DNA from 3 places in the Shigella dysenteriae genome. Region 3 is predicted to be linked to each of the others. Evidence: predicted binding sites of a transcription regulator. Region 3 holds the regulator's gene; each other region holds the start of a gene.
What was found. Region 3 encodes LexA, which represses DNA repair genes until DNA is damaged. Its sites were predicted from a motif close to TNCTGTATGTACATACAGNA; they were not measured.
Positions count from the first base shown of each region.

Region 1: the regulator LexA is predicted to act here: its motif matches at 5,282-5,301, upstream of sulA (SOS-induced cell division inhibitor SulA).
Region 2: the regulator LexA is predicted to act here: its motif matches at 3,792-3,811, upstream of rmuC (DNA recombination protein RmuC).

Region 1 is NZ_CP055055.1:1,800,374-1,810,634, reverse strand. It holds gene helD (DNA helicase IV) at 1-1,772, opposite strand, end outside; gene HUZ68_RS08575 (YccF domain-containing protein) at 1,895-2,341, shown strand; gene yccS (YccS family putative transporter) at 2,351-4,513, shown strand; gene sxy (CRP-S regulon transcriptional coactivator Sxy) at 4,476-5,105, opposite strand; gene sulA (SOS-induced cell division inhibitor SulA) at 5,324-5,833, shown strand; gene ompA (porin OmpA) at 6,190-7,242, shown strand; gene matP (macrodomain Ter protein MatP) at 7,319-7,771, opposite strand; gene HUZ68_RS08545 (AAA family ATPase) at 7,957-9,717, shown strand; gene fabA (bifunctional 3-hydroxydecanoyl-ACP dehydratase/trans-2-decenoyl-ACP isomerase) at 9,786-10,261, shown strand, end outside.
Region 2 is NZ_CP055055.1:4,972,643-4,982,903, forward strand. It holds gene metE (5-methyltetrahydropteroyltriglutamate--homocysteine S-methyltransferase) at 1-1,836, shown strand, start outside; gene HUZ68_RS23730 (dienelactone hydrolase family protein) at 1,876-2,691, opposite strand; gene udp (uridine phosphorylase) at 2,953-3,714, shown strand; gene rmuC (DNA recombination protein RmuC) at 3,855-5,282, shown strand; gene ubiE (bifunctional demethylmenaquinone methyltransferase/2-methoxy-6-polyprenyl-1,4-benzoquinol methylase UbiE) at 5,377-6,132, shown strand; gene ubiJ (ubiquinone biosynthesis protein UbiJ) at 6,146-6,751, shown strand; gene ubiB (ubiquinone biosynthesis regulatory protein kinase UbiB) at 6,748-8,388, shown strand; gene tatA (Sec-independent protein translocase subunit TatA) at 8,467-8,736, shown strand; gene tatB (Sec-independent protein translocase protein TatB) at 8,740-9,255, shown strand; gene tatC (Sec-independent protein translocase subunit TatC) at 9,258-10,034, shown strand; gene tatD (3'-5' ssDNA/RNA exonuclease TatD) at 10,076-10,261, shown strand, end outside.
Region 3 is NZ_CP055055.1:186,486-196,746, forward strand. It holds gene HUZ68_RS00865 (SopA family protein) at 1-773, shown strand, start outside; gene ubiC (chorismate lyase) at 996-1,493, shown strand; gene ubiA (4-hydroxybenzoate octaprenyltransferase) at 1,506-2,378, shown strand; gene plsB (glycerol-3-phosphate 1-O-acyltransferase PlsB) at 2,533-4,956, opposite strand; gene dgkA (diacylglycerol kinase) at 5,127-5,495, shown strand; gene lexA (transcriptional repressor LexA) at 5,605-6,213, shown strand; gene dinF (MATE family efflux transporter DinF) at 6,286-7,611, shown strand; gene HUZ68_RS00900 (CsbD family protein) at 7,727-7,936, shown strand; gene zur (zinc uptake transcriptional repressor Zur) at 7,978-8,493, opposite strand; gene HUZ68_RS00910 (DUF2713 family protein) at 8,812-9,834, shown strand; partial or broken gene HUZ68_RS00915 (tRNA-dihydrouridine synthase) at 10,195-10,261, shown strand, end outside.

The DNA of each region.
Region 1 (10,261 bases), 1.6 Mb from region 3:
AAGTCGATTTGCAACTTCGGCCAGCGTGTTGCCGCTTTTTCCAGGCTGGCAGGCCTCATGTGATGGTAACGCGCCAGGATCAGAATGCGCTCTTCCGGTTTGGCATAACCAGAGAGCTTATCCAGCAAAGCGTCAAGTTGACTCTCATCCAATAACGTGACGGCTTTTTTGTCTCCATTGGTTAAGCTGTTTAGCGGCTTTTTCAGCTGGCCTGGGTTCTGCTGAATAAACCGGTTTGCCACCTCACCGATACGACTGTTAAAACGGTAAGTCGTGTCTAAATCACAGCGATCGCCTTCACCAAAGTTTTCATGGAAAGCGGTGGTGAGCGACATTTGCGCACCGCTGAATCGGTAAATCGCCTGCCAGTCATCACCAACGGCGAACAACGTCGTCTGACTGTTTTGCTTGCGTAATGCCGCTAACAACGCTGCCCGCTGCGGCGAGATATCCTGAAATTCATCAACCAGAATATGCTTCCACGGGCTGATAAAGCGACCTTTCTCCAGAATCACAATCGCCTGATGAATAAGGCCCGAAAAATCGACAGCGTTTTCTGCCTTCAGCGCACCTTTCCAGGCTTTTAATAACGGGGCCATCAACTTGATACGTTTACTGAACAGATCGCGAATCTCTTCGGGTGCACTGGCAATCATTTCTGCCTGTGCACCACCGTGCATCCGCATCAGACTTACCCAACGATCGAGGCGTGAGGCAAGACGACGCTGTAATTTTTCATCATCCCAGAAGTTACCTTCTGGCACTGACCACTGCATTTCTTCCGTCAGCCATTGCCGCCAGCCCTTCGCCTGCGCTTTCTTTTCGCTGCATTGCTTGCCCCACTCAGCAATAAAGAGTTCATGACGGGCAGCGGTATCATTTTCCAGTTTGCTGACTATCGGAACTTTTTTGCTGCCCTGCTGAATAATATGCAGCGCCAGCGCATGAAACGTGCGTGCGGTAATGTCTTCGGTATGTAGCCGTTCGCGAATACGCTCGTCCATCTCTTCAGCGGCTTTGCGACCAAACGCCAGCAATAAAATTTGCTCAGGGGACGCTTCACCACGCGCCAGCAACCAGCCAGCACGGGCCACCAGCACCGACGTTTTTCCGCTTCCTGCACCTGCCAGCACTAACAGAGAATGCTCGCCATTAACGACTGCCCGGGCCTGCGCCGGATTCAGCGGTGAAGACTCGACCTGGCGGAAAAAATCCGCATACTCGGTAAGCATGGCTTCGGTATACGCCTGGTTATGCTGCAACCGAGCGCTTTCAATATCTTTCAACCAGGCCTGACATTTACGCCACGCCTCACGGCAGTTATCGAATTCTTCCAGTCGGTTAACCGGCAACGGCAACGCCGACAAAGCCTGGCGGATTTGTTGCTGAACGCCAGAGGTTTGCTCACGCGTCAGCCATTTATTTTCTCCAGTGCGCGTGGCAATCAAATCCAGTTGCTGGCGTAAAACACCAGACGCAATTTCGCTCATCTCGCCACTCCACCGCCGCCAGTGAGCATCAAGATGATGGTAAAAACGCTGCGTCTCGCCCCATTCGGTACCGTGCAGACGCACCACTTTTTCGTCCGGCAGTACAAATTCCAGCTCGCCCCATACCAGACCGCGCTTACAGTGAATCGCCAGTAATTGATTGAAAGGAATAAGGTATTCGTGGCGATCGCCGGAGACTTTAATCCCGGCATTGAGGATCACCGCCCGATCGTAAGGGTGCTGTGCCAGACGTTTTCCAAGCGTTGTCGCTTTCAGTTCCATGACTCTGTAGATCCACACGAAATTATTTCTTATCAGTGTAACCGTCAGAGAAAACGTGCTCCAGCCCAAAAAAACGTTACAATTGCCGCCCATTACTGAAAACCACAGTAAAGCGAGGTTTTATGCGTACCGTTTTGAACATTCTGAACTTTGTGCTTGGCGGATTTGCCACCACTCTGGGCTGGCTGTTGGCGACTCTGGTCAGTATTGTGCTGATTTTTACCTTACCGCTGACACGATCCTGCTGGGAGATCACTAAACTGTCTCTGGTGCCTTATGGCAATGAAGCTATTCATGTCGATGAACTGAACCCGGCTGGCAAAAATGTGCTGCTGAATACTGGCGGTACGGTATTGAATATTTTCTGGCTGATTTTCTTTGGCTGGTGGTTATGCCTGATGCACATTGCAACGGGCATCGCACAATGTATTTCCATCATTGGCATTCCTGTCGGTATTGCGAACTTTAAAATTGCCGCTATTGCACTATGGCCGGTTGGTCGTCGCGTGGTATCGGTAGAAACAGCGCAAGCTGCGCGTGAAGCCAATGCACGTCGTCGTTTTGAATAATCCACTAATATGGCCTATATGCTAAGTCCTTTGCTCAAACGCTATACCTGGAACAGCGCCTGGCTGTATTACGCGCGTATTTTTATTGCGCTTTGTGGAACCACAGCGTTTCCGTGGTGGCTGGGTGATGTAAAACTGACGATTCCGCTGACGCTGGGGATGGTGGCAGCGGCGCTGACCGATCTCGATGACCGACTGGCGGGACGTTTGCGTAACCTCATCATTACGCTGTTCTGCTTTTTTATCGCCTCGGCCTCAGTAGAATTGCTGTTTCCCTGGCCCTGGCTATTTGCGATTGGCTTAACGCTCTCTACCAGCGGCTTCATTTTGCTCGGCGGTCTGGGTCAACGCTATGCAACAATTGCCTTCGGTGCATTGCTGATCGCCATTTACACAATGTTGGGAACATCACTGTATGAGCACTGGTATCAGCAGCCGATGTATCTGCTGGCCGGTGCCGTCTGGTACAACGTCCTGACACTTATTGGTCATCTGCTGTTCCCGGTCCGCCCGCTGCAGGACAACCTGGCGCGTTGCTATGAACAACTGGCGCGTTATCTTGAGCTCAAGTCGCGCATGTTTGATCCTGATATTGAAGATGAAAGCCAGGCACCGCTGTACGATTTGGCTCTCGCCAACGGTCAGCTGATGGCGACATTGAATCAGACGAAACTCTCGCTGCTGACCCGCTTACGTGGCGATCGTGGTCAACGGGGAACGCGTCGCACGCTGCATTATTACTTTGTCGCACAGGATATTCACGAGCGTGCCAGCTCTTCTCATATTCAGTATCAAACATTGCGTGAACATTTTCGCCACAGCGACGTGCTGTTCCGTTTTCAGCGGCTGATGTCGATGCAGGGCCAGGCGTGCCAGCAACTGTCACGCTGTATTTTGCTGCGTCAGCCTTATCAACATGATCCGCATTTTGAGCGCGCTTTTACGCATATTGATGCTGCCCTGGAGCGGATGCGCGATAACGGCGCGCCTGCCGATTTACTCAAAACACTGGGATTTTTGCTGAACAATTTACGCGCCATTGATGCCCAACTGGCAACAATTGAATCAGAACAGGCCCAGGCACTGCCCCATAATAATGACGAAAATGAGCTCGCTGATGACAGCCCGCACGGATTGAGTGATATCTGGCTGCGTCTTAGCCGTCACTTCACGCCGGAATCCGCCCTCTTCCGTCATGCGGTAAGAATGTCGCTGGTGTTGTGCTTCGGCTACGCCATCATTCAAATAACCGGAATGCATCACGGGTATTGGATCTTGCTGACAAGTTTGTTTGTCTGCCAGCCAAACTATAACGCCACGCGCCACCGCCTGAAGTTAAGGATTATTGGTACGCTGGTAGGTATCGCCATTGGCATTCCTGTGCTGTGGTTTGTGCCATCACTGGAAGGGCAGCTGGTGCTGCTGGTTATTACCGGCGTGCTATTTTTTGCCTTCCGTAACGTGCAATACGCTCATGCAACGATGTTCATCACACTTTTGGTGCTACTGTGTTTTAACTTACTGGGTGAAGGTTTTGAAGTAGCGTTACCTCGCGTAATCGATACGCTGATTGGTTGTGCCATTGCGTGGGCGGCAGTGAGCTACATCTGGCCTGACTGGCAGTTTCGCAATCTGCCGCGCATGCTCGAACGCGCCACAGAGGCCAACTGTCGCTATCTCGATGCCATACTGGAGCAATACCATCAGGGGCGTGATAACCGTCTGGCGTATCGTATTGCCCGCCGCGATGCACACAACCGTGATGCTGAACTGGCGTCGGTGGTATCAAATATGTCCAGCGAACCGAACGTTACCCCGCAAATTCGCGAAGCCGCGTTTCGGTTGCTGTGCCTTAACCATACGTTTACCAGCTATATCTCAGCCCTCGGTGCTCACCGGGAGCAGTTAACTAATCCTGAAATTCTGGCGTTTCTTGATGACGCAGTTTGCTATGTTGATGACGCGTTACATCATCAACCTGCTGATGAAGAACGCGTCAATCAGGCATTAGCTGGCCTGAAACAGCGGATGCAGCAACTTGAACCACGGGCAGACAGCAAAGAACCTCTGGTCGTACAACAAGTTGGGTTATTGATTGCATTACTGCCTGAGATTGGTCGTCTGCAACGCCAGATTACTCAAGTTCCGCAGGAAACTCCTGTTTCGGCGTAAGAGAGTCAGCCCATTCTGCAAGCTCCTGGCGGCGTGCCACCGGGAGCGCAGCTTCATGAATGCCGATAATGGCACCTTCAAGCATAAACAGAATCTTTTCTGTCACCAGACTGTTTTGCTGCCGCAGTCGCAACCAACACATTTTTGCCCCAAGTATACGTAACGCCCGTACATCCTTAATCCCCACCTCCCCGAGAATCGCTTCCAGATGAAAAGACATATTGGGCAAATCTTTCAGTCTTTCCCGGGTATTGCGCGTGCTTTTCTCTTTCAGCGCTGCATCGAGAGAATATTTCGACAGACGCACCAGCTTCAGTTGATTTCGCCATAGACTTTCATCAACCCGATAGTAATTGAGGGTAACGGATCGGCCACACTTTTTATATGTCAGCCAGACAGGCGGATGTTTTACACAGTACTGTGCACTTTGCTCACAAGCCCGAAGATACAACTCACCATTAGAAACCATCGCAAATACCGTGTCGTCAACGGTCAGGCTGTAACTACCAAACAATGATCGGTATTCAATTGTGCCCAACGTTGCCAGGTATTCTTGTGATTTATAGATCCGCTTATAGGAGAGGCTTTTCATAAAATTCCTTTTAAAATCATAACATAAAAGAATGATTCACATTAACGGATCCGTTAAATACGAAAATAGGCAACTTATTCTTAAGGGGCAAGATTAATTTATGTTTTCCCGTCACTAACGACAAAATTTGCGAGGCTCTTTCCGAAAATAGGGTTGATCTTTGTTGTCACTGGATGTACTGTACATCCATACAGTAACTCACAGGGGCTGGATTGATTATGTACACTTCAGGCTATGCACATCGTTCTTCGTCGTTCTCATCCGCAGCAAGTAAAATTGCGCGTGTCTCTACGGAAAACACTACAGCCGGGCTTATCAGTGAAGTTGTCTATCGCGAAGATCAGCCCATGATGACGCAACTTCTACTGTTGCCATTGTTACAGCAACTCGGTCAGCAATCGCGCTGGCAACTCTGGTTAACACCGCAACAAAAACTGAGTCGGGAATGGGTTCAGGCATCTGGGCTACCCTTAACGAAAGTAATGCAGATTAGCCAGCTCTCCCCTTGCCACACTGTGGAGTCAATGGTTCGCGCTTTACGCACGGGCAATTACAGTGTGGTGATCGGTTGGTTGGCAGATGATTTGACTGAAGAAGAGCATGCTGAACTTGTTGATGCGGCAAATGAAGGTAACGCGATGGGGTTTATTATGCGTCCGGTAAGCGCATCCTCTCACGCAACGAGACAACTTTCCGGGCTAAAAATTCACTCTAATTTGTATCATTAAGTAAATTTAGGATTAATCCTGGAACTTTTTTTGTCGCCCAGCCAATGCTTTCAGTCGTGACTAATTTTCCTTGCGGAGGCTTGTCTGAAGCGGTTTCCGCGTTTTTTTTCTGTAAATTGTCGCTGACAAAAAAGATTAAACGTACCTTATACAAGACTTTTTTTTCATATGCCTGACGGAGTTCACACTTGTAAGTTTTCAACTACGTTGTAGACTTTACATCGCCAGGGGTGCTCGGCATAAGCCGAAGATATCGGTAGAGTTAATATTGAGCAGATCCCCCGGTGAAGGATTTAACCGTGTTATCTCGTTGGAGATATTCATGGCGTATTTTGGATGATAACGAGGCGCAAAAAATGAAAAAGACAGCTATCGCGATTGCAGTGGCACTGGCTGGTTTCGCTACCGTAGCGCAGGCCGCTCCGAAAGATAACACCTGGTACACTGGTGCTAAACTGGGCTGGTCCCAGTACCATGACACTGGTTTTATTCCTAACAATGGTCCGACCCACGAAAACCAACTGGGTGCAGGTGCTTTTGGTGGTTACCAGGTTAACCCGTATGTTGGTTTTGAAATGGGTTACGACTGGTTAGGTCGTATGCCGTACAAAGGCGACAACATCAACGGCGCATACAAAGCTCAGGGCGTTCAGCTGACCGCTAAACTGGGTTACCCAATCACTGACGATCTGGACATCTACACTCGTCTGGGTGGTATGGTATGGCGTGCAGACACCAAGGCTAACGTACCTGGTGGCGCATCCTTTAAAGACCACGACACTGGCGTTTCTCCGGTTTTCGCAGGTGGTGTTGAGTACGCGATCACTCCTGAAATCGCTACCCGTCTGGAATACCAGTGGACCAACAACATCGGTGACGCAAACACCATCGGTACTCGTCCGGACAACGGTCTGCTGAGCCTGGGTGTTTCCTACCGTTTCGGTCAGGGCGAAGCAGCTCCGGTAGTTGCTCCGGCTCCAGCTCCGGCACCGGAAGTACAGACCAAGCACTTCACTCTGAAGTCTGACGTTCTGTTCAACTTCAACAAAGCAACCCTGAAACCGGAAGGTCAGGCTGCTCTGGATCAGCTGTACAGCCAGCTGAGCAACCTGGATCCGAAAGACGGTTCCGTAGTTGTTCTGGGTTACACTGACCGCATCGGTTCTGACGCTTACAACCAGGGTCTGTCCGAGCGCCGTGCTCAGTCTGTTGTTGATTACCTGATCTCCAAAGGTATCCCGGCAGACAAGATCTCCGCACGTGGTATGGGCGAATCCAACCCGGTTACTGGCAACACCTGCGACAACGTGAAACAGCGTGCTGCACTGATCGACTGCCTGGCTCCGGATCGTCGCGTAGAGATCGAAGTTAAAGGTATCAAAGACGTTGTAACTCAGCCGCAGGCTTAAGTTCTCGTCTGGTAAAAAACCCCGCTGCTGCGGGGTTTTTTTTTCACCTTTAGTAAATTGAACTGAGTTTCGTCAGTTATTCCTTACCCAGCAATGCCTGCAGATCCTGCTTCAAAGAAGACATTTTATTCGCGTATTTCTCTTTGTTTTCCGCATCTTCAATCAGCTGAACAATCGTTTCAGAAAGCGTTTTACCGCGACGCTGCGCAAGACCAGCCAGACGTTGCCAGACAATAAATTCCAGATCGATCGACTTTTTGCGCGTATGCTGGTGTTCCGCATTAAAATGGCGCTTCCGTCTGGCCCGAATGGTTTGCTTCATGCGATTGACCAGTTCCGGATTCATATGCTTGTCAATCCAGCCATTTACCAGCACGGGTTCATTTTCGAGCGAGAGCAACACATCGACGGCTTCCTGGGCGGCACTGGCTTCTATGTAACGGGTAATTAACTCCCCTTCGCGATGCTTCTTCACCAGATACTTCCATTTCCAACCGCTTTCAAGATTTTCAAGTTGTTGATATTTCATAGCGATCTCAATGTTACCGTGTAACTCTTTACAGAATATCAGCTTTTTAGGCCAGTGAAGAAAAGAATCTCCATCCTGTGAGCTTTAACGCCCATGCCATGAGTATTGTCGGTGCTTTCTACGTGTGCTGTAGTGCCGGTTACGGTATAATCGCGGCTTTGACAACAGACTAAAAAACATCAACTTTGACCATTACGAAACTTGCATGGCGTGACCTGGTTCCTGATACCGATAGCTATCAGGAAATATTTGCTCAGCCACATTTGATTGACGAAAACGATCCTTTATTCAGTGATACTCAACCGCGACTGCAATTTGCGCTGGAGCAGTTGCTGCATACGCGAGCATCCTCCTCTTTTATGCTGGCTAAGGCCCCGGAAGAGTATGAGTATCTGAATCTTATTGCCGATGCCGCGCGTACGCTACAAAGCGATGCAGGCCAACTGGTGGGCGATCACTATGAGGTTTCCGGCCACTCCATCCGCTTACGTCACGCAGTGAGTGCAGATGAAAATTTTGCGACTTTAACGCAAGTTGTCGCTGCCGACTGGGTAGAAGCGGAGCAACTCTTTGGCTGCCTGCGCCAGTTTAATGGCGACATTACCCTGCAGCCTGGTCTGGTGCATCAGGCAAATGGCGGTATTCTCATCGTCTCTTTGCGTACACTGCTGGCGCAACCTCTGCTGTGGATGCGGCTGAAAAATATCGTTAACCGCGAGCGTTTTGACTGGGTTGCGTTTGATGAGTCGCGCCCTCTCCCCGTCTCTGTGCCTTCGATGCCATTGAAGCTGAAAGTCATTCTGGTAGGCGAACGCGAATCATTGGCTGATTTCCAGGAGATGGAGCCAGAGCTTTCAGAGCAGGCTATTTATAGCGAATTTGAAGATACTCTGCAGATTGTCGATGCGGAGTCAGTAAGCCAGTGGTGTCGCTGGGTGACATTTACCGCCAGACATAATCACTTACCTGCCCCGGGAGCGGATGCCTGGCCGGTACTTATCCGCGAAGCAGCACGCTACACCGGTGAACAAGAAACACTTCCGCTTAGCCCGCAGTGGATCCTCCGCCAGTGTAAAGAGGTCGCCTCCCTGTGTGATGGCGACACCTTCTCCGGCGAGCAGCTAAACTTAATGCTGCAGCAGCGTGAATGGCGCGAAGGTTTCCTCGCTGAACGTATGCAGGATGAGATCCTTCAGGAGCAAATCCTGATTGAAACCGAAGGCGAACGCATCGGGCAAATTAACGCCCTTTCGGTCATTGAATTTCCGGGTCATCCACGCGCTTTTGGCGAACCTTCTCGCATTAGCTGCGTTGTGCATATTGGCGATGGTGAATTCACCGACATCGAACGCAAAGCGGAGCTTGGCGGCAATATCCATGCGAAAGGAATGATGATCATGCAGGCGTTCCTGATGTCGGAACTACAGCTTGAGCAACAGATCCCCTTCTCAGCATCGCTGACATTTGAGCAGTCATACAGTGAAGTTGATGGAGATAGTGCCTCGATGGCTGAACTCTGCGCCCTGATAAGCGCCCTCGCTGATGTGCCGGTGAATCAGAGTATCGCTATCACAGGTTCAGTCGATCAGTTCGGTCGCGCCCAGCCGGTCGGTGGTTTAAATGAGAAAATCGAAGGCTTCTTTGCTATTTGCCAGCAACGTGAGTTAACGGGTAAACAAGGTGTCATTATCCCCACAGCTAACGTTCGCCATTTAAGTCTTCACAGTGAACTGGTGAAAGCGGTAGAAGAAGGCAAATTCACCATCTGGGCAGTAGACGATGTGACTGACGCACTGCCGTTATTATTAAATCTGGTGTGGGATGGCGAAGGCCAAACGACGCTGATGCAAACCATCCAGGAACGTATCGCGCAAGCATCGCAACAGGAAGGACGTCACCGTTTTCCATGGCCATTACGTTGGCTGAACTGGTTTATTCCGAACTGATCGGACTTGTTCAGCGTACACGTGTTAGCTATCCTGCGTGCTTCAATAAAATAAGGCTTACAGAGAACATGGTAGATAAACGCGAATCCTATACAAAAGAAGACCTTCTTGCCTCTGGTCGCGGTGAACTGTTTGGCGCTAAAGGCCCGCAATTGCCAGCACCGAACATGCTAATGATGGACCGTGTGGTCAAAATGACCGAAACGGGTGGTAACTTCGACAAAGGGTATGTTGAAGCAGAACTGGATATCAATCCGGATCTGTGGTTCTTCGGATGCCACTTCATTGGCGATCCGGTTATGCCGGGATGCCTGGGCTTGGACGCAATGTGGCAGCTGGTAGGGTTCTACCTCGGCTGGCTGGGCGGCGAAGGTAAAGGCCGCGCGCTGGGCGTTGGCGAAGTGAAATTCACTGGTCAGGTACTGCCGACAGCGAAAAAAGTGACCTACCGTATTCACTTTAAACGCATTGTTAATCGTCGTCTGATTATGGGTCTGGCAGATGGCGAAGTGCTGGTTGATGGTCGTCTGATCTATACCGCCAG
Region 2 (10,261 bases), 290 kb from region 3:
CTGCTGGAGGAAGTGGACGAGGCGCTGGCGCTGGGCCACAAGGTCAAGCCTGTGCTGCTGGGGCCGATTACTTACCTGTGGCTGGGGAAAGTGAAAGGTGAACAGTTTGACCGCCTGAGCCTGCTGAACGACATTCTGCCGGTTTATCAGCAAGTGCTGGCAGAACTGGCAAAACGCGGCATTGAGTGGGTACAGATCGACGAACCGGCGCTGGTACTGGAACTACCTCAGGCGTGGCTGGACGCATACAAACCCGCTTACGAGGCACTTCAGGGCCAGGTGAATCTGCTGCTGACCACCTATTTTGAAGGCGTAACGCCAAACCTCGACACGATTACGGCGCTGCCTGTTCAGGGTCTGCATGTGGACCTTGTACATGGTAAAGATGACGTTGCTGAACTGCACAAGCGCCTGCCTTCAGACTGGCTACTGTCTGCTGGTCTGATCAATGGTCGTAACGTCTGGCGCGCCGATCTTACCGAGAAATATGCGCAAATTAAGGACATTGTCGGCAAACGCGATTTGTGGGTAGCTTCTTCCTGCTCATTGCTGCACAGCCCCATCGACCTGAGCGTGGAAACGCGTCTTGATGCAGAAGTGAAAAGCTGGTTTGCCTTCGCCCTGCAAAAATGCCATGAACTCACACTGCTGCGCGATGCGCTAAACAGCGGTGATACGACCGCTCTGGCAGAGTGGAGCGCTCCGATTCAGGCGCGCCGTCACTCAACCCGCGTACATAATCCGGCGGTAGAAAAGCGTCTGGCGGCGATCACTGCTCAGGACAGCCAGCGTGCGAACGTTTATGAAGTGCGTGCTGAAGCCCAGCGTGCGCGTTTTAAACTGCCAGCGTGGCCGACCACCACTATTGGTTCCTTCCCGCAAACCACGGAAATTCGTACCCTGCGTCTGGATTTCAAAAAGGGCAATCTCGACGCCAACAACTACCGTACGGGTATTGCGGAACATATCAGGCAGGCCATTGTTGAGCAGGAACGTTTAGGTCTGGATGTGCTGGTACATGGCGAGGCCGAGCGTAATGACATGGTGGAATACTTTGGCGAGCACCTGGATGGCTTTGTCTTTACGCAAAACGGTTGGGTACAGAGCTACGGTTCCCGCTGCGTGAAGCCGCCGATTGTCATTGGTGACGTTAGCCGCCCGGCACCGATTACCGTGGAGTGGGCGAAGTATGCGCAATCGCTGACCGACAAACCGGTGAAAGGGATGCTGACCGGCCCGGTGACGATTCTCTGCTGGTCGTTCCCGCGTGAAGATGTCAGCCGTGAAACCATCGCCAAACAAATTGCGCTGGCGCTGCGTGATGAAGTGGCGGACCTGGAAGCCGCAGGAATTGGCATCATCCAGATTGATGAACCGGCGCTGCGCGAAGGTTTACCGCTGCGTCGTAGCGACTGGGATGCATATCTCCAGTGGGGCGTGGAGGCCTTCCGTATCAACGCCGCCGTGGCGAAAGATGACACACAAATCCACACTCACATGTGTTATTGCGAGTTCAACGACATCATGGATTCGATTGCGGCGCTGGACGCAGACGTCATCACCATCGAAACCTCGCGTTCTGACATGGAGTTGCTGGAGTCGTTCGAAGAGTTTGATTATCCGAATGAAATCGGTCCAGGCGTCTATGACATTCACTCGCCAAACGTACCGAGCGTGGAATGGATTGAAGCCTTGCTGAAGAAAGCGGCAAAACGCATTCCGGCAGAGCGCCTGTGGGTCAACCCGGACTGTGGCCTGAAAACGCGCGGCTGGCCAGAAACCCGCGCAGCACTGGCGAATATGGTGCAGGCGGCGCAGAACTTGCGTCGGGGGTAAAATCCAAACCGGGTGGTAATACCACCCGGTCTTTTCTCATTACAGCGACGTCTTCCCTCCATACTGCTTAAACCATTCCAGCATACGCTGCCAGCCATCTTTCGCAGATTCGGCATGATAGCTCGGGCGATAATCAGCGTTGAATGCATGCCCGGCATCCGGGTACACGATAATCTCTGCTTTCGCATTAGCAGCCCGCAGCGCCTGGCGCATGGTTTCAACGCTCTCCTGCGGAATGCTGTTATCCTGACCACCATATAAGCCGAGAACCGGCGCGTTAAGATCGGTTGCGATATCAACAGGTTGTTTCGGTGAATTCAGCGACTTATCGCCCGCCAGTTTGCCGTACCACGCCACTGCGGCTTTTAGCTGTGGATTATGCGCGGCATACAGCCAGGTGATACGTCCACCCCAGCAGAATCCGGTGATCATTAAACGATGAACATCGCCGCCGTTGCGGGAAGCCCAACTGGCGACATGATCGAGATCGGCCAGCACCTGCGAGTCAGGCACTTTTGCTACCAGACCGCTAAGCAACGTGGGGATATCGGCAAAATCATTCGGATCGCCTTCGCGGAAGTAAAGTTCAGGTGCGATAGCCAGATACCCCTCCAGCGCCAGACGGCGACAAATGTCGCGGATATGTTCATGCACGCCAAAAATTTCCTGCACTACAATGACCACTGGCAGTGGGCCATCGCTTTGCTTTGGTCTGGCATGGTAAGCAGGCATGTTATCCCCTTGTGAAGGGATAGAGGTGAAGCCCGCCACAATCGCGTCGTCCGGGGTCTGAACGATGGTCGAAGCGAGAGGCGATGCAGCAGGTGCAAATCCAGATTGTTGTGTTGTTGCCATGGTATTCTCCGTACCCTTATAAAAATGTTGCGCAATGTTAACTATAGTCAGCATGCAACAAATCACATTGCCTGAATCGGCTCATCTTTTATGCAGTCCTGCAGAATGAAGAGTGATTTATGTGATTTGAATCACTTTTGGTGGGTAAATTTATGCAACGCATTTGCGTCATGGTGATGAGTATCACGAAAAAATGTTAAACCCTTCGGTAAAGTGTCTTTTTGCTTCTTCTGACTAAACCGATTCACAGAGGAGTTGTATATGTCCAAGTCTGATGTTTTTCATCTCGGCCTCACTAAAAACGATTTACAAGGGGCTACGCTTGCCATCGTCCCTGGCGACCCGGATCGTGTGGAAAAGATCGCCGCGCTGATGGATAAGCCGGTTAAGCTGGCATCTCACCGCGAATTCACTACCTGGCGTGCAGAGCTGGATGGTAAACCTGTTATCGTCTGCTCTACCGGTATCGGCGGCCCGTCTACCTCTATTGCTGTTGAAGAGCTGGCACAGCTGGGCATTCGCACCTTCCTGCGTATCGGTACAACGGGCGCTATTCAGCCGCATATTAATGTGGGTGATGTCCTGGTTACCACGGCGTCTGTCCGTCTGGATGGCGCGAGCCTGCACTTCGCACCGCTGGAATTCCCGGCTGTCGCTGATTTCGAATGTACGACTGCGCTGGTTGAAGCTGCGAAATCCATTGGCGCGACAACTCACGTTGGCGTGACAGCTTCTTCTGATACCTTCTACCCAGGTCAGGAACGTTACGATACTTACTCTGGTCGCGTAGTTCGTCACTTTAAAGGTTCTATGGAAGAGTGGCAGGCGATGGGCGTAATGAACTATGAAATGGAATCTGCAACCCTGCTGACCATGTGTGCAAGTCAGGGCCTGCGTGCCGGTATGGTAGCGGGTGTTATCGTTAACCGCACCCAGCAAGAGATCCCGAATGCTGAGACGATGAAACAAACCGAAAGCCATGCGGTGAAAATCGTGGTGGAAGCGGCGCGTCGTCTGCTGTAATTCTCTTCTCCTGTCTGAAGGCCGACGCGTTCGGCCTTTTGTATTTTTGCGTAGCGCCTCGCAGGAAATGCCTTTCCAACTGGACGTTTGTACAGCACAATTCTATTTTGTGCGGGTAAGTTGTTGCGTCAGGAGGCGTTGTGGATTTCTCAATCATGGTTTACGCAGTTATTGCGTTGGTGGGTGTGGCAATTGGCTGGCTGTTTGCCAGTTATCAACATGCGCAGCAAAAAGCCGAGCAATTAGCTGAACGTGAAGAGATGGTCGCGGAGTTAAGCGCGGCAAAACAACAAATTACCCAAAGCGAGCACTGGCGCGCCGAGTGCGAGTTACTCAATAACGAAGTGCGCAGCCTGCAAAGTATTAACACCTCTCTGGAGGCCGATCTGCGTGAAGTAACCACGCGGATGGAAGCCGCACAGCAACATGCTGACGATAAAATTCGCCAGATGATTAACAGCGAGCAGCGCCTCAGTGAGCAGTTTGAAAACCTCGCCAACCGTATTTTTGAGCACAGCAATCGCCGGGTTGATGAGCAAAACCGTCAGAGCCTGAACAGCCTGTTGTCGCCGCTACGTGAACAACTGGACGGTTTCCGCCGTCAGGTTCAGGACAGCTTTGGTAAAGAAGCACAAGAACGCCATACCCTGACCCACGAAATTCGCAATCTCCAGCAGCTCAACGCGCAAATGGCCCAGGAAGCGATCAACCTGACGCGCGCGCTGAAAGGCGACAATAAAACCCAGGGCAACTGGGGCGAGGTAGTATTGACGCGGGTGCTGGAGGCTTCCGGTCTGCGTGAAGGGTATGAATATGAAACCCAGGTCAGCATCGAAAATGACGCCCGCTCGCGGATGCAGCCGGATGTCATCGTGCGGCTGCCGCAGGGAAAAGATGTGGTGATCGACGCCAAAATGACGCTGGTCGCCTATGAACGCTATTTTAACGCCGAAGACGACTACACCCGCGAAAGCGCGCTACAGGAACATATCGCGTCGGTGCGTAACCATATCCGTTTGCTGGGACGCAAAGATTATCAACAGCTGCCGGGGCTGCGAACTCTGGATTACGTGCTGATGTTTATTCCCGTTGAACCCGCTTTTTTACTGGCGCTTGACCGCCAGCCGGAGCTGATCACCGAAGCGTTGAAAAACAATATCATGCTGGTTAGCCCGACTACGCTGCTGGTGGCGCTGCGCACTATCGCCAACCTGTGGCGTTATGAGCATCAAAGCCGCAACGCCCAGCAAATCGCCGATCGTGCCAGCAAGCTGTACGACAAGATGCGTTTGTTCGTCGATGACATGTCAGCGATTGGTCAAAGTCTCGACAAAGCGCAGGATAACTACCGCCAGGCAATGAAAAAACTCTCTTCAGGTCGCGGAAATGTGCTGGCGCAGGCAGAAGCGTTTCGCGGTTTAGGAGTAGAAATTAAACGCGAGATTAATCCGGATTTGGCTGAACAGGCGGTGAGCCAGGATGAAGAGTATCGACTTCGGTCGGTTCCGGAGCAGCCGAATGATGAAGCTTATCAACGCGATGATGAATATAATCAGCAGTCGCGCTAGCCCATTGGGAGTAGTTAAGCCGGGTAGAAATCTAGGGCATCGACGCCCAATCTGTTACACTTCTGGAACAATTTTTTGATGAGCAGGCATTGAGATGGTGGATAAGTCACAAGAAACGACGCACTTTGGTTTTCAGACCGTCGCGAAGGAACAAAAAGCGGATATGGTCGCCCACGTTTTCCATTCCGTGGCATCAAAATACGATGTCATGAATGATTTGATGTCATTTGGTATTCATCGTTTGTGGAAGCGATTCACGATTGATTGCAGCGGCGTACGCCGTGGGCAGACCGTGCTGGATCTGGCTGGTGGCACCGGCGACCTGACAGCGAAATTCTCCCGCCTGGTCGGAGAAACTGGCAAAGTGGTCCTTGCTGATATCAATGAATCCATGCTCAAAATGGGCCGCGAGAAGCTGCGTAATATCGGTGTGATTGGCAACGTTGAGTATGTTCAGGCGAACGCTGAGGCGCTGCCGTTCCCGGATAACACCTTTGATTGCATCACCATTTCGTTTGGTCTGCGTAACGTCACCGACAAAGATAAAGCACTGCGTTCAATGTATCGCGTGCTGAAACCCGGCGGCCGCCTGCTGGTGCTTGAGTTCTCGAAGCCAATTATCGAGCCGCTGAGCAAAGCCTATGATGCATACTCCTTCCATGTGCTGCCGCGTATTGGCTCACTGGTCGCGAACGACGCCGACAGCTACCGTTATCTGGCAGAATCCATCCGTATGCATCCCGATCAGGATACCCTGAAAGCCATGATGCAGGATGCCGGATTCGAAAGTGTCGACTACTACAATCTGACGGCAGGGGTTGTGGCGCTGCATCGTGGTTATAAGTTCTGACAGGAGACCGGAAATGCCTTTTAAACCTTTAGTGACGGCAGGAATTGAAAGTCTGCTCAACACCTTCCTGTATCGCTCACCCGCGCTGAAAACGGCCCGCTCGCGTCTGTTGGGCAAAGTGCTGCGCGTGGAGGTAAAAGGCTTTTCGACGTCATTGATTCTGGTGTTCAGCGAACGCCAGGTTGATGTACTGGGCGAATGGGCAGGCGATGCTGACTGCACCGTTATCGCCTACGCCAGTGTGTTGCCGAAACTTCGCGATCGCCAGCAGCTTGCCGCCCTGATTCGCAGTGGTGAGCTGGAAGTGCAGGGCGATATTCAGGTGGTGCAAAACTTCGTTGCGCTGGCAGATCTGGCAGAGTTCGACCCTGCGGAACTGCTGGCCCCTTATACCGGTGATATCGCCGCTGAAGGAATCAGCAAAGCCATGCGCGGAGGCGCAAAGTTCCTGCATCACGGCATTAAGCGCCAGCAACGTTATGTGGCGGAAGCCATTACTGAAGAGTGGCGTATGGCACCCGGTCCGCTTGAAGTGGCCTGGTTTGCGGAAGAGACGGCTGCCGTCGAGCGTGCTGTTGATGCCCTGACCAAACGGCTGGAAAAACTGGAGGCTAAATGACGCCAGGTGAAGTACGGCGCCTATATTTCATCATTCGCACTTTTTTAAGCTACGGACTTGATGAACTGATCCCCAAAATGCGTATCACCCTGCCGCTACGGCTATGGCGATACTCATTATTCTGGATGCCAAATCGGCATAAAGACAAACCTTTAGGTGAGCGACTACGACTGGCCCTGCAAGAACTGGGGCCGGTATGGATCAAGTTCGGGCAAATGTTATCAACCCGCCGCGATCTTTTTCCGCCGCATATTGCCGATCAGCTGGCGTTATTGCAGGACAAAGTCGCTCCGTTTGATGGCAAGCTGGCGAAGCAGCAGATTGAAGCTGCAATGGGCGGCTTGCCGGTAGAAGCGTGGTTTGACGATTTTGAAATCAAGCCGCTGGCTTCTGCTTCTATCGCCCAGGTTCATACCGCGCGATTGAAATCGAATGGTAAAGAGGTGGTGATTAAAGTCATCCGCCCGGATATTTTGCCGGTCATTAAAGCAGACCTGAAACTTATCTACCGTCTGGCTCGCTGGGTGCCGCGTTTGCTGCCGGATGGTCGCCGTCTGCGCCCAACCGAAGTGGTGCGCGAGTACGAAAAGACATTGATTGATGAACTGAATTTGCTGCGGGAATCTGCCAACGCCATTCAGCTTCGGCGAAATTTTGAAGACAGCCCGATGCTCTACATCCCGGAGGTTTACCCTGACTATTGTAGTGAAGGGATGATGGTGATGGAGCGCATTTACGGCATTCCGGTGTCTGATGTTGCGGCGCTGGAGAAAAACGGCACTAACATGAAATTGCTGGCGGAACGCGGCGTGCAGGTGTTCTTCACTCAGGTCTTTCGCGACAGCTTTTTCCATGCCGATATGCACCCTGGCAACATCTTCGTAAGCTATGAACACCCGGAAAACCCGAAATATATCGGCATTGATTGCGGGATTGTTGGCTCGCTAAACAAAGAAGATAAACGCTATCTGGCAGAAAACTTTATCGCCTTCTTTAATCGCGACTATCGCAAAGTGGCAGAGCTACACGTCGATTCTGGCTGGGTGCCACCAGATACCAACGTTGAAGAGTTCGAATTTGCTATTCGTACGGTCTGTGAACCTATCTTTGAGAAACCGCTGGCCGAAATTTCGTTTGGACATGTACTGTTAAATCTGTTTAATACGGCGCGTCGCTTCAATATGGAAGTGCAGCCGCAACTGGTGTTACTCCAGAAAACCCTGCTCTACGTCGAAGGGGTAGGACGCCAGCTTTATCCGCAACTCGATTTATGGAAAACGGCGAAGCCTTTCCTGGAGTCGTGGATTAAAGATCAGGTCGGTATTCCTGCGCTGGTGAGAGCATTTAAAGAAAAAGCGCCGTTCTGGGTCGAAAAAATGCCAGAACTGCCTGAATTGGTTTACGACAGTTTGCGCCAGGGCAAGTATTTACAGCACAGTGTTGATAAGATTGCCCGCGAGCTTCAGTCAAATCATGTACGTCAGGGACAATCGCGTTATTTTCTCGGAATTGGCGCTACGTTAGTATTAAGTGGCACATTCTTGTTGGTCAGCCGACCTGAATGGGGGCTGATGCCCGGCTGGTTAATGGCAGGTGGTCTGATCGCCTGGTTTGTCGGTTGGCGCAAAACACGCTGATTTTTTCATCGCTCAAGGCGGGCCGTGTAACGTATAATGCGGCTTTGTTTAATCATCATCTACCACAGAGGAACATGTATGGGTGGTATCAGTATTTGGCAGTTATTGATTATTGCCGTCATCGTTGTACTGCTTTTTGGCACCAAAAAGCTCGGCTCCATCGGTTCCGATCTTGGTGCGTCGATCAAAGGCTTTAAAAAAGCAATGAGCGATGATGAACCAAAGCAGGATAAAACCAGTCAGGATGCTGATTTTACTGCGAAAACTATCGCCGATAAGCAGGCGGATACGAATCAGGAACAGGCTAAAACAGAAGACGCGAAGCGCCACGATAAAGAGCAGGTGTAATCCGTGTTTGATATCGGTTTTAGCGAACTGCTATTGGTGTTCATCATCGGCCTCGTCGTTCTGGGGCCGCAACGACTGCCTGTGGCGGTAAAAACGGTAGCGGGCTGGATTCGCGCGTTGCGTTCACTGGCGACAACGGTGCAGAACGAACTGACCCAGGAGTTAAAACTCCAGGAGTTTCAGGACAGTCTGAAAAAGGTTGAAAAGGCGAGCCTCACTAACCTGACGCCCGAACTGAAAGCGTCGATGGATGAACTACGCCAGGCCGCGGAGTCGATGAAGCGTTCCTACGTTGCAAACGATCCTGAAAAGGCGAGCGATGAAGCGCACACCATCCATAACCCGGTGGTGAAAGACAATGAAGCTGCGCATGAAGGCGTAACGCCTGCCGCTGCACAAACGCAGGCCAGTTCGCCGGAACAGAAGCCAGAAACCACGCCAGAGCCGGTGGTAAAACCTGCTGCGGACGCTGAACCGAAAACCGCTGCACCTTCCCCTTCGTCGAGTGATAAACCGTAAACATGTCTGTAGAAGATACTCAACCGCTTATCACGCATCTGATTGAGCTGCGTAAGCGTCTGCTGAACTGCATTATCGCGGTGATCGTGATATTCCTGTGTCTGGTCTATTTCGCCAATGACATCTATCACCTGGTATCCGCGCCATTGATCAAGCAGTTGCCGCAAGGTTCAACGATGATCGCCACCGACGTGGCCTCGCCGTTCTTTACGCCGATCAAGCTGACCTTTATGGTGTCGCTGATTCTGTCAGCGCCGGTGATTCTCTATCAGGTGTGGGCATTTATCGCCCCAGCGCTGTATAAGCATGAACGTCGCCTGGTGGTGCCGCTGCTGGTTTCCAGCTCTCTGCTGTTTTATATCGGCATGGCGTTCGCCTACTTTGTGGTCTTTCCGCTGGCATTTGGCTTCCTTGCCAATACCGCGCCGGAAGGGGTGCAGGTATCCACCGACATCGCCAGCTATTTAAGCTTCGTTATGGCGCTGTTTATGGCGTTTGGTGTCTCCTTTGAAGTGCCGGTGGCGATTGTGCTGCTGTGCTGGATGGGGATTACCTCGCCAGAAGACTTACGCAAAAAACGCCCGTATGTGCTGGTTGGTGCATTCGTTGTCGGGATGTTGCTGACGCCGCCGGATGTCTTCTCGCAAACGCTGTTGGCGATCCCGATGTACTGTCTGTTTGAAATCGGTGTCTTCTTCTCACGCTTTTACGTTGGTAAAGGGCGAAATCGGGAAGAGGAAAACGACGCTGAAGCAGAAAGCGAAAAAACTGAAGAATAAATTCAACCGCCCGTCAGGGCGGTTGTCATATGGAGTACAGGATGTTTGATATCGGCGTTAATTTGACCAGTTCGCAATTTGCGAAAGACCGTGATGATGTTGTAGCGCGCGCTTTTGACGCGGGAGTTAATGGGCTACTCATCACCGGCACTAACCTGCGTGAAAGCCAGCAGGCGCAAAAGCTGGCGCGTCAGTATTCGTCCTGTTGGTCAACGGCGGGCGTACAT
Region 3 (10,261 bases):
AATATCTCGATGGTTATATCAATAACATTATAAAAATGATTGATTCGTTGCCAGATGATCCAGCGATATTGAAATCCGTTCTGGCAGTAAAACTGGTGATGCAATTAAAAATTCTTAATATTGTTAATAAAAACTTTATTGAGAATATGAAGAAAATATTTAGCCATGGTCCTTATATAAAAGATCCCATTATACGTAGTTATATCCATCCTGATGAAGATAACAAGTTCGATAATTTTATGCGTCAAAATCGATTCAGTAAGGTGAATTTCGATACCCAACAGATGATCGATTTTATTAACAGATTTAATATGAATAAATGGCTGATTGATCGAAATAACAATTTTTTTATCCAACTTATCGATCAGGCTCTACGATCAACGAATGATACGATCAAAGAAAATGCCTGGCATCTTTATAAAGAGTGGATTCGTAGTGATGATGTTTCACCTTTATTTATAGAAATTGAAGATAATTTAAGAACCTTTAACACGAATGAATTAACACGAAACGATAATATCTTTATCTTGTTCTCCTCTGTCGATGATGGGCCAGTTATGGTGGTAAGCTCCCAGCGCTTACATGATATGTTGAATCCTACAAAAGATACCAATTGGAATTCCACGTATATCTACAAATCCAGACATGAGATATTGCCTGTTAATCTTACTCCGGAAACACTTTTCGGCTCCAAATCTCAGGATAAACATGCACTTTTCCCCATTTTTACTGAGAGTTGGCGAGCTAATCGTATAAAGAATAAAGGTATTTAAGTAAAGGAAAACATCACCGTTCCTGGCATCCTGGGCGGTGATGCCCCTATGGTTGCCCTCGCCAGCACGGGCATCGGCAAAGCGTAAGGTTCAACAGCGTTTTACCACTTCATGCGATTGTTGCGTTTTTGTTGCGCATTAGATCACTTAATTTGCTTTACATCTCCCGTAAACACTTTTCTGCGATACAATGCCTTTACGTTATGTAACGGAGAGTTCGGCATGTCACACCCCGCGTTAACGCAACTGCGTGCGCTGCGCTATTTTACAGAGATCCCTGCCCTGGATCCGCAACTGCTCGACTGGCTGTTGCTGGAAGATTCCATGACAAAACGTTTTGAACAGCAGGGAAAAACGGTGAGCGTGACGATGATCCGCGAAGGGTTTGTCGAGCAGAATGAAATCCCCGAAGAACTGCCGCTGCTGCCGAAAGAGTCTCGTTACTGGTTACGTGAAATTTTGTTATGTGCCGATGGTGAACCGTGGCTTGCCGGTCGTACCGTCGTTCCTGTGTCAACGTTAAGCGGGCCGGAGCTGGCGTTACAAAAATTGGGTAAAACGCCGTTAGGACGCTATCTGTTCACATCATCGACATTAACCCGGGACTTTATTGAGATAGGCCGTGATGCCGGACTGTGGGGGCGACGTTCCCGCCTGCGATTAAGCGGTAAACCGCTGTTGCTAACAGAACTGTTTTTACCGGCGTCACCGTTGTACTAAGAGGAAAAAAATATGGAGTGGAGTCTGACGCAGAATAAGCTGCTGGCGTTTCATCGCTTAATGCGTACGGATAAGCCAATTGGCGCGTTACTGCTGCTCTGGCCAACATTATGGGCGTTGTGGGTGGCGACACCGGGCGTTCCCCAGCTCTGGATCCTGGCGGTGTTTGTCGCGGGTGTCTGGCTGATGCGCGCTGCCGGATGTGTGGTGAATGATTATGCTGACCGCAAGTTTGATGGTCATGTTAAGCGCACGGCGAACCGACCACTTCCCAGCGGCGCGGTAACAGAGAAAGAGGCGCGCGCGCTGTTTGTAGTGCTGGTACTGATTTCGTTTTTACTGGTGCTGACGCTGAATACGATGACCATTCTGTTGTCGATTGCCGCGCTAGCGCTGGCGTGGGTGTACCCGTTTATGAAGCGGTATACCCATCTACCGCAAGTGGTGCTGGGCGCGGCGTTTGGCTGGTCGATTCCAATGGCTTTTGCTGCTGTGAGTGAGTCGGTGCCATTGAGTTGCTGGTTAATGTTCCTCGCCAATATTCTCTGGGCGGTGGCTTACGACACGCAGTATGCGATGGTTGACCGTGATGATGATGTGAAGATTGGCATTAAATCCACCGCAATCCTGTTCGGCCAATACGATAAATTGATTATTGGTATTTTGCAGATTGGCGTACTGGCACTGATGGCGATCATCGGTGAGTTAAATGGCTTAGGCTGGGGATATTACTGGTCAATTCTGGTGGCTGGCGCGCTGTTTGTTTATCAACAAAAACTGATTGCCAACCGCGAGCGTGAAGCCTGCTTTAAAGCATTTATGAATAATAACTATGTTGGTCTGGTACTGTTTTTAGGGCTGGCAATGAGTTACTGGCATTTCTGATGATGTAAAAAAGCCGGATGATCATCCGGCTTTCTTCTGGGCTGCCTGATGCGTTGCGCTTCTCAGGCCTACACAACAGATCGCAATTTATTGAATTTGCAGATTATGGTAAGCCTGATAAGGCGTTTGCGCCGCATCCGGCAATTCTCTCTGATTACCCTTCGCCCTGCGTCGCACTCTCAATCGTCAAACGCACGTCTGATGTAATCAACTCCGCCAGCAACTGATAAACCTTCATCGTTTCTGCCGGTTCGGCATCGCCGCTATCGCTGATATACCCTTCATCACGCAGCGTCAGCACCAGAGAACTGAACACCGCTTTGTCGAAGAACTCCGGCGCGTTGATGCCGTGCAGCACGGAGAGACGTTGCGCGACGGTGCGGCTCTCTTTCTCCAGCGTACCGCGGTTGATCGACGGGTTGGCGCTCAACAGCCAGAAGGTGATGGCATAACGTTGCAGCGTTTCGCGCGCGCCTGCGGCGAGCAGCTGTAGCGTGCGAGAATGCGCCGGGTTGATATGCAACTCATCATCTTGCAGGGTAATCAGCCCCTGACGTTGCATCTCATTTGCCAGCGCATCAATAACGTCCGGCAACTCGTCGCGATCCCAGCGCAGGAACAGCTCCGCTTTCAGCATTGGGTAAAGCACATTGACGTGCTCCATCAATACGTCGCGGGAGATGTGGCGATGCTGGGTGACAATTGCCGCCATCAGCGAAGGCAGCACCAACATATGCGCAATGTTGTTGCGATAGTAGGTCATCAGCACCGCTTGCTCGCGCGGTAGAATGATGATGTCGCCGATAGTGTCTTTCTCGACTTCAAACTTGTTCATTTGCAGCGCGTGATCGATAAGCTCGCTGGCGCTGGCTGAAGGAACGGTAGAGTCCGTGGAGTAAGGTACGTTGCGCATCAGATCCAGGTAGCAGTTGAGTTGCTCGGTTAACTGCTCGCGGGTGAGTGAGCGCTGACGTGACGCCAGTAGCGCAGTACAGCACAGGTTCATGGCGTTTGCCGCGCCTGCGTTGTTAATGCGTACCATTAGATCGGCAGCAATATTATTGACCGTCGGCGTTAACCAGGCCGGACGCACCGCTTCGATGGGATCGATAGATTCACGCCAGTCTGGTACGTGCTGGTTAAGGTAGGTCATCAACGGCATTGGTTCACCGAAGTTGACGTAACCCTGACCGAGATTACGCAGCTTGCTTAAACCGCGCAGCATCTGCGGCAGGCTCTCTTTCTCTTTCGTCGCACCGCGCAGTTCTTTGGCGTAAGTACCCACTTCCATGACGTGCTCATAACCGATATAGATCGGAATCAGCGTAATCGGACGCGTGCCGCCACGCAGCATCGCCTGAATGGTCATCGACAGCGTACCGGTTTTCGGATCCAGCAAACGCCCCGTACGGGAACGACCGCCTTCCACGAAGTACTCGACGGAATAACCACGGCTGAACAGTTCGCCGAGATACTCACGGAAAACGGTGGAATAGAGCTTATTGCCTTTAAACGTACGGCGAATAAAGAACGCCCCCAGACGGCGGAAAATCGGCCCGGCAGGCCAGAAGTTCAGGTTGATCCCGGCGGCGATATGCGGCGGCACCAGCCCCTGGTGATACAGCACGTAAGAAAGCAGCAGGTAGTCCATGTGGCTGCGGTGGCAAGGCACATATACCAGCTCATGACCGTCGTGGGCCAGCTGGCGAACGCGCTCGGCGTTATGGACGTTGATGCCCTGGTAAAGGCGGTTCCAGGTGAAGCCCAGAATACGGTCAGTCAGGCGGATCATCTCGTAAGAGAAATTCGCCGCAATCTCTTCCATCAGCGCAATCGCGTTCTGCTGCGCTTTTTCATGGGAGATTTTTTTGCTGCGCGCTTCATCTTCTACCGCTTTGGCAATGGCGCGGGAGGCGAGCAGCTTATTAAACAGATCCTGACGAGCAGGCAGACGTGGACCCACGGCAGCCAGACGTTGACGGGCAAAGTGCATACGCGCCACGCGCGCCAGTTTCTGCGCGATAGTTTTATCCGTGCCGTGTTCATCCGCCATACGGCGCAGCGAAACTGACGGCGAGAAACGCACAAAACTGTCGCGACCGAGCCACAGTACAGCGAAAAATTTCTGTACGCCGTTAAGCATACGCAGCGGCGGGTTCACTTCGCCTTTTTCACGCCCTGGCGCGCGACCAAACATCACCGATACTGGCACCATCTGCACATCCAGATTTGGGTTGCTACGGTGCAAATCGAGATAGTCGTGGAACAGCTTAATAGACTCTTCTTTCGGCGTGTAATAGGTGAATACACGCGGCCCGCCGTGAATGAACACATAGCGCGGCAGTAGCGTGCCGTCGATTTCCAGCGGCTCTAACGGGTCAGGCAGGTCATGTGCCAGACACTGGGCGCGCAACGTCAGCAAGTCTGCTTTCGAGTTGTACGGTAAAACGTACATAATTGGACGAGAGGTATCCAGCCCCAGTTCCGGGGCAGGATCTGCCGGAATAGACTTGCTTTTTACCAGGATGCTTAATGGTAAATTCAGTAATTTGTAGTAAATTCGTGGCCAGCCGGACATAAACGATGTAAAGCCTCTGGTTAATAATGCAAATGCGCGGCAAGGATAGCAGAAAGTCATGGGAAATTCTGTGGTATCCGCTCATGTTTCGCGCGGCGTTACGCAAACCCGAATCATCGGATTTAACGGTACACTGATATTGACGCTCATAATGTAAAAAGGTTCTTTCAATGGCCAATAATACCACTGGATTCACCCGAATAATCAAAGCTGCTGGCTATTCCTGGAAAGGTTTACGCGCTGCATGGATCAACGAAGCGGCATTCCGTCAGGAAGGCGTAGCGGTATTGTTGGCGGTGGTCATCGCCTGCTGGCTGGATGTGGACGCAATTACCCGCGTGCTGCTTATCAGCTCCGTGATGCTGGTGATGATTGTGGAAATCCTCAATAGCGCCATCGAAGCAGTGGTTGACCGAATTGGCTCTGAATACCATGAGCTTTCCGGACGCGCTAAAGATATGGGATCCGCCGCGGTGCTGATTGCGATTATCGTCGCCGTGATTACCTGGTGCATCCTGTTATGGTCGCATTTTGGATAACCCTTCCAGATTTCGATAAATCTCTGGTTTATTGTGCAGTTTATGGTTCCAAAATCGCCTTTTGCTGTATATACTCACAGCATAACTGTATATACACCCAGGGGGCGGAATGAAAGCGTTAACGGCCAGGCAACAAGAGGTGTTTGATCTCATCCGTGATCACATCAGCCAGACAGGTATGCCGCCGACGCGTGCGGAAATCGCGCAGCGTTTGGGGTTCCGTTCCCCAAACGCGGCTGAAGAACATCTGAAGGCGCTGGCACGCAAAGGCGTAATTGAAATTGTTTCCGGCGCATCACGCGGGATTCGTCTGTTGCAGGAAGAGGAAGAAGGGTTGCCACTGGTAGGTCGTGTGGCTGCCGGTGAACCGCTTCTGGCGCAACAGCATATTGAAGGTCATTATCAGGTCGATCCTTCCTTGTTCAAGCCGAATGCTGATTTCCTGCTGCGCGTCAGCGGGATGTCGATGAAAGATATCGGCATTATGGATGGCGACTTGCTGGCAGTGCATAAAACTCAGGATGTACGTAACGGTCAGGTCGTTGTCGCACGTATTGATGACGAAGTTACCGTTAAGCGCCTGAAAAAACAGGGCAATAAAGTCGAACTGTTGCCAGAAAATAGCGAGTTTAAACCAATTGTCGTTGACCTTCGTCAGCAGAGCTTCACCATTGAAGGGCTGGCGGTTGGCGTTATTCGCAACGGCGACTGGCTGTAACATATCTCTGAGACCGCGATGCCGCCTGGCGTCGCGGTTTGTTTTTCATCTCTCTTCATCAGGCTTGTCTGCATGGCATTCCTCACTTCATCTGATAAAGCACTCTGGCATCTCGCCTTACCCATGATTTTCTCCAATATCACCGTTCCGTTGCTGGGACTGGTCGATACGGCGGTAATTGGTCATCTTGATAGCCCGGTTTATTTGGGCGGCGTGGCGGTTGGTGCAACGGCGACCAGCTTTCTCTTTATGCTGTTGCTGTTTTTACGCATGAGCACCACCGGGCTGACTGCGCAGGCTTATGGTGCCAAAAATCCTCAGGCATTAGCCCGTGCGCTGGTGCAACCGTTGCTGTTGGCGTTGGGGGCTGGGGCGTTAATTGCGCTGTTGCGTACGCCGATTATCGATCTGGCGCTGCATATTGTTGGCGGTAGTGAAGCGGTCCTGGAACAGGCGCGGCGCTTTCTTGAAATCCGCTGGTTAAGCGCTCCGGCGTCGCTGGCGAATCTGGTATTACTCGGTTGGTTACTCGGCGTGCAATATGCCCGTGCGCCAGTAATTTTGTTAGTGGTCGGCAATATCCTCAACATTGTGCTGGATGTCTGGCTGGTGATGGGGCTGCATATGAACGTGCAGGGCGCGGCGCTGGCGACGGTTATTGCGGAATATGCAACATTGCTGATTGGTCTGCTAATGGTGCGTAAAATCCTCAAACTACGCGGAATTTCCGGCGAAATGCTGAAAACTGCCTGGCGAGGAAACTTCCGTCGCTTGCTGGCGCTTAACCGCGATATCATGCTGCGTTCGCTGTTGTTGCAACTCTGTTTCGGCGCGATCACCGTACTTGGCGCGCGACTGGGGAGTGACATTATCGCTGTTAACGCGGTTCTGATGACGCTACTCACCTTTACCGCCTATGCGCTGGACGGTTTTGCCTACGCGGTTGAAGCGCACTCCGGTCAGGCGTACGGTGCGCGCGACGGTAGCCAGTTGCTGGATGTCTGGCGGGCAGCGTGCCGCCAGTCGGGGATCGTAGCGTTGCTGTTTTCGGTGGTCTATTTGCTGGCAGGGGAACACATCATTGCGTTGCTGACGTCGTTAACCCAGATTCAGCAGCTGGCCGACCGCTATCTTATCTGGCAGGTGATTTTGCCGTTGGTTGGCGTCTGGTGTTATCTGCTGGACGGCATGTTTATAGGCGCAACGCGTGCCGCCGAAATGCGTAACAGTATGGCGGTGGCCGCCGCAGGTTTTGCGCTGACGCTCCTTACGCTGCCGTGGCTGGGCAATCATGGTTTGTGGCTGGCGTTAACCGTCTTTCTGGCGTTGCGCGGGCTTTCTCTGGCGGCTATCTGGCGGCGTCACTGGCGCAATGGTACCTGGTTTGCCGCAACGTGACGGTTAAAAATTCTGAATAAATAATCCTAAGCCAAATTGCTGACTACACTTAATCTCACGTTCAGAAGAAAAGTGAACGTACTCTCATTCACAACCTAACGATGAGGTCTTGATTATGAATAAAGATGAAGCCGGCGGTAACTGGAAACAGTTTAAAGGTAAAGTGAAAGAGCAATGGGGCAAACTGACCGATGATGATATGACGATCATTGAAGGTAAACGTGATCAACTGGTCGGTAAAATCCAGGAACGTTATGGTTATCAGAAAGATCAGGCAGAAAAAGAGGTCGTGGATTGGGAAACCCGCAATGAATATCGCTGGTAATTAATCCCTCCTGCCCGACGTGTACAAGGATGTACGCCCTCTTAACGCGGTTTCTTTTTCACCTGCACAGAGTGATCATGCTGGCACTGTTCAGGATGACGACACGCTTCCACTTCCACGCATGCCGCACAGAGCCCATGTGCTTCAATCACATTATGCCGCAGGGCAAACCCCATTTTTGCCGCCAGCGTATGCATGATGTCTTCCACGCCTTCTGCACATTCTTCTTTCACCGCGCCGCAGCGATCGCAAATAAACATGGCTGACGTATGGGTGGGCTGGTCGAACAGATGACAGAGCACATAACTGTTGGTGGATTCCACCTTATGCACAAAACCTTGCTCAAGCAGAAAATCCAGCGCGCGATAAACCGTTGGCGGCTTGGCTTGCGGTTCAGCTTCGCGCAGCAAATCAAGCAGATCGTAAGCGCTGATAGCGCCATCCTGCAGACTCATCAGGCGCAACACTTCCAGGCGCTGTGGAGTCAGGCGCACATTACGCTGCGCGCAGATTTTTTCAGCCTGCGCTAATAACTCCTGCGTTGTGGTCTTTTCCATCGGGCACCTCAAAGTGGGGGTTAAGAATGTCCTTACTTTACCATGTTCCAGGAAAAACACCGAGAACCCTTATTGTTGCCGTAATGTTGCTTTTCTGTTTTGTAGGTAAGATGTTGTGTTGCCTGGCAGTACCATTATCAACACGATAATAATTAATAATTCATTTTTAAATAAATTGCTTCAAGTTAACTCGCTATTTATTTAACCGTGGCTAATCGTATACCCGAATTTCAGAAAATTATGAGCGATTTTTGATAGTGACCGGTTCCAAAAACACTTATAAGGAGGACACGGTACGACAAAAAAGGTAGATGAATCATGTTAAAGATAATACCCGGTGCAACTGGATACTTTAATAAAACACTCAATTCAAATCAATTCGATAATAAAGATGCAACCAAAGATAAATTAGATAATATAGATGCAACCAACGATAAATTAGATAATAGAGGTACAATCAAAGATAAATTAAATAATATATATGGTAAGTCTATTGATTATTCAGCGCTGCGTCATCGGGATATAATTATTGCAAAAATAGATTTGTTTATTCAAAGAATCACTCATAATTTATGGCATGCACGTAAAAAAAATGTGTTTTTAATTGAGCAAATAACTAATCTCAAAGAGTGGGTTAATAAGTATATTGCAGATTGCACTGATGAGGAATTAAACGATCGTGACTTTATTGCATCAGTTGTTGACCGGGCTATTTTTCATTTCGCGGTTAATAGTATATGTAATACTGAGGGTAATAAAGATGCAACGCCCATAGAACGATATACTTTTGATGTAGAAACCAAGAATGGCCTTCCCTCCACGGTTCAGCTATTTTATGAGGAATCTAAAGATAATGAACCTTTAGCGAATATACATTTGCAAGCAATAGGTTCTGGTTTTTTAACGTTTGTTAATGCATGTCAGAAATATGATGACAACAGCTTAAAATTATTCGCTTCGCTGTTGATTTCACTTTCATACTCTAGTGCCTACACAGATTTAGCAGGAGCAGAAAAAGTGAATATTAATGATCATAATGGGAACTATCTGACAGCTCAGTTTGAAGAGTTATCTCAACGTGATATGAAGAAGTACCTGGGAGAAATGAAGCGTCTGGCAGATGGGGGAGAAATGAATTTTGATGGCTATCTGGATAAGATGTCACATCTGGTGAATGAAGGAACGCTCGCCCCTGATATTTTAAGCAAAATGCGAGATGCTGCACCGAAATTAATTGACTTTGCTAAGTCGTTTGACCCAAACTCAAAGGAAAAGATTAAAATATATACAGGTACTTCTAAATTAATTTATGATTTATTCGGGGTTAAATCGGAGAAATAATATGTGAAGTTCTTCGATGGTATGAAAGGTATTACATAAAAGAACCCAATGCTTATTGGGTTCTTTTTTCTCTATCAGTGCTATTAGCAGGGAGAGATATCACCGGAGTTTAATGTGTGATTTTTATTTATCGTCGAATCTGTATTGTTTATCATTGCTTTTCACAACGCTAACATCTAATAAGATTAGATCTTCACTTCGTGAGAGCTTCATGCCTTGAGAGGATCTCATTTTTCTTTTGCAATGAGACAGGCGCTTCCTGTTGTTATGGTATAGTACCCCGTTATTGAGCCTCCTGAACAGTGATGCTGAATAACATAACTCCATGATATATCGATAAAATAATCTCTACATTTGAAAATGCACGGTAATTCTGAAATGCAAAAAATCAACCAAACCAGCGCAATGCCTGAAAAAACTGACGTTC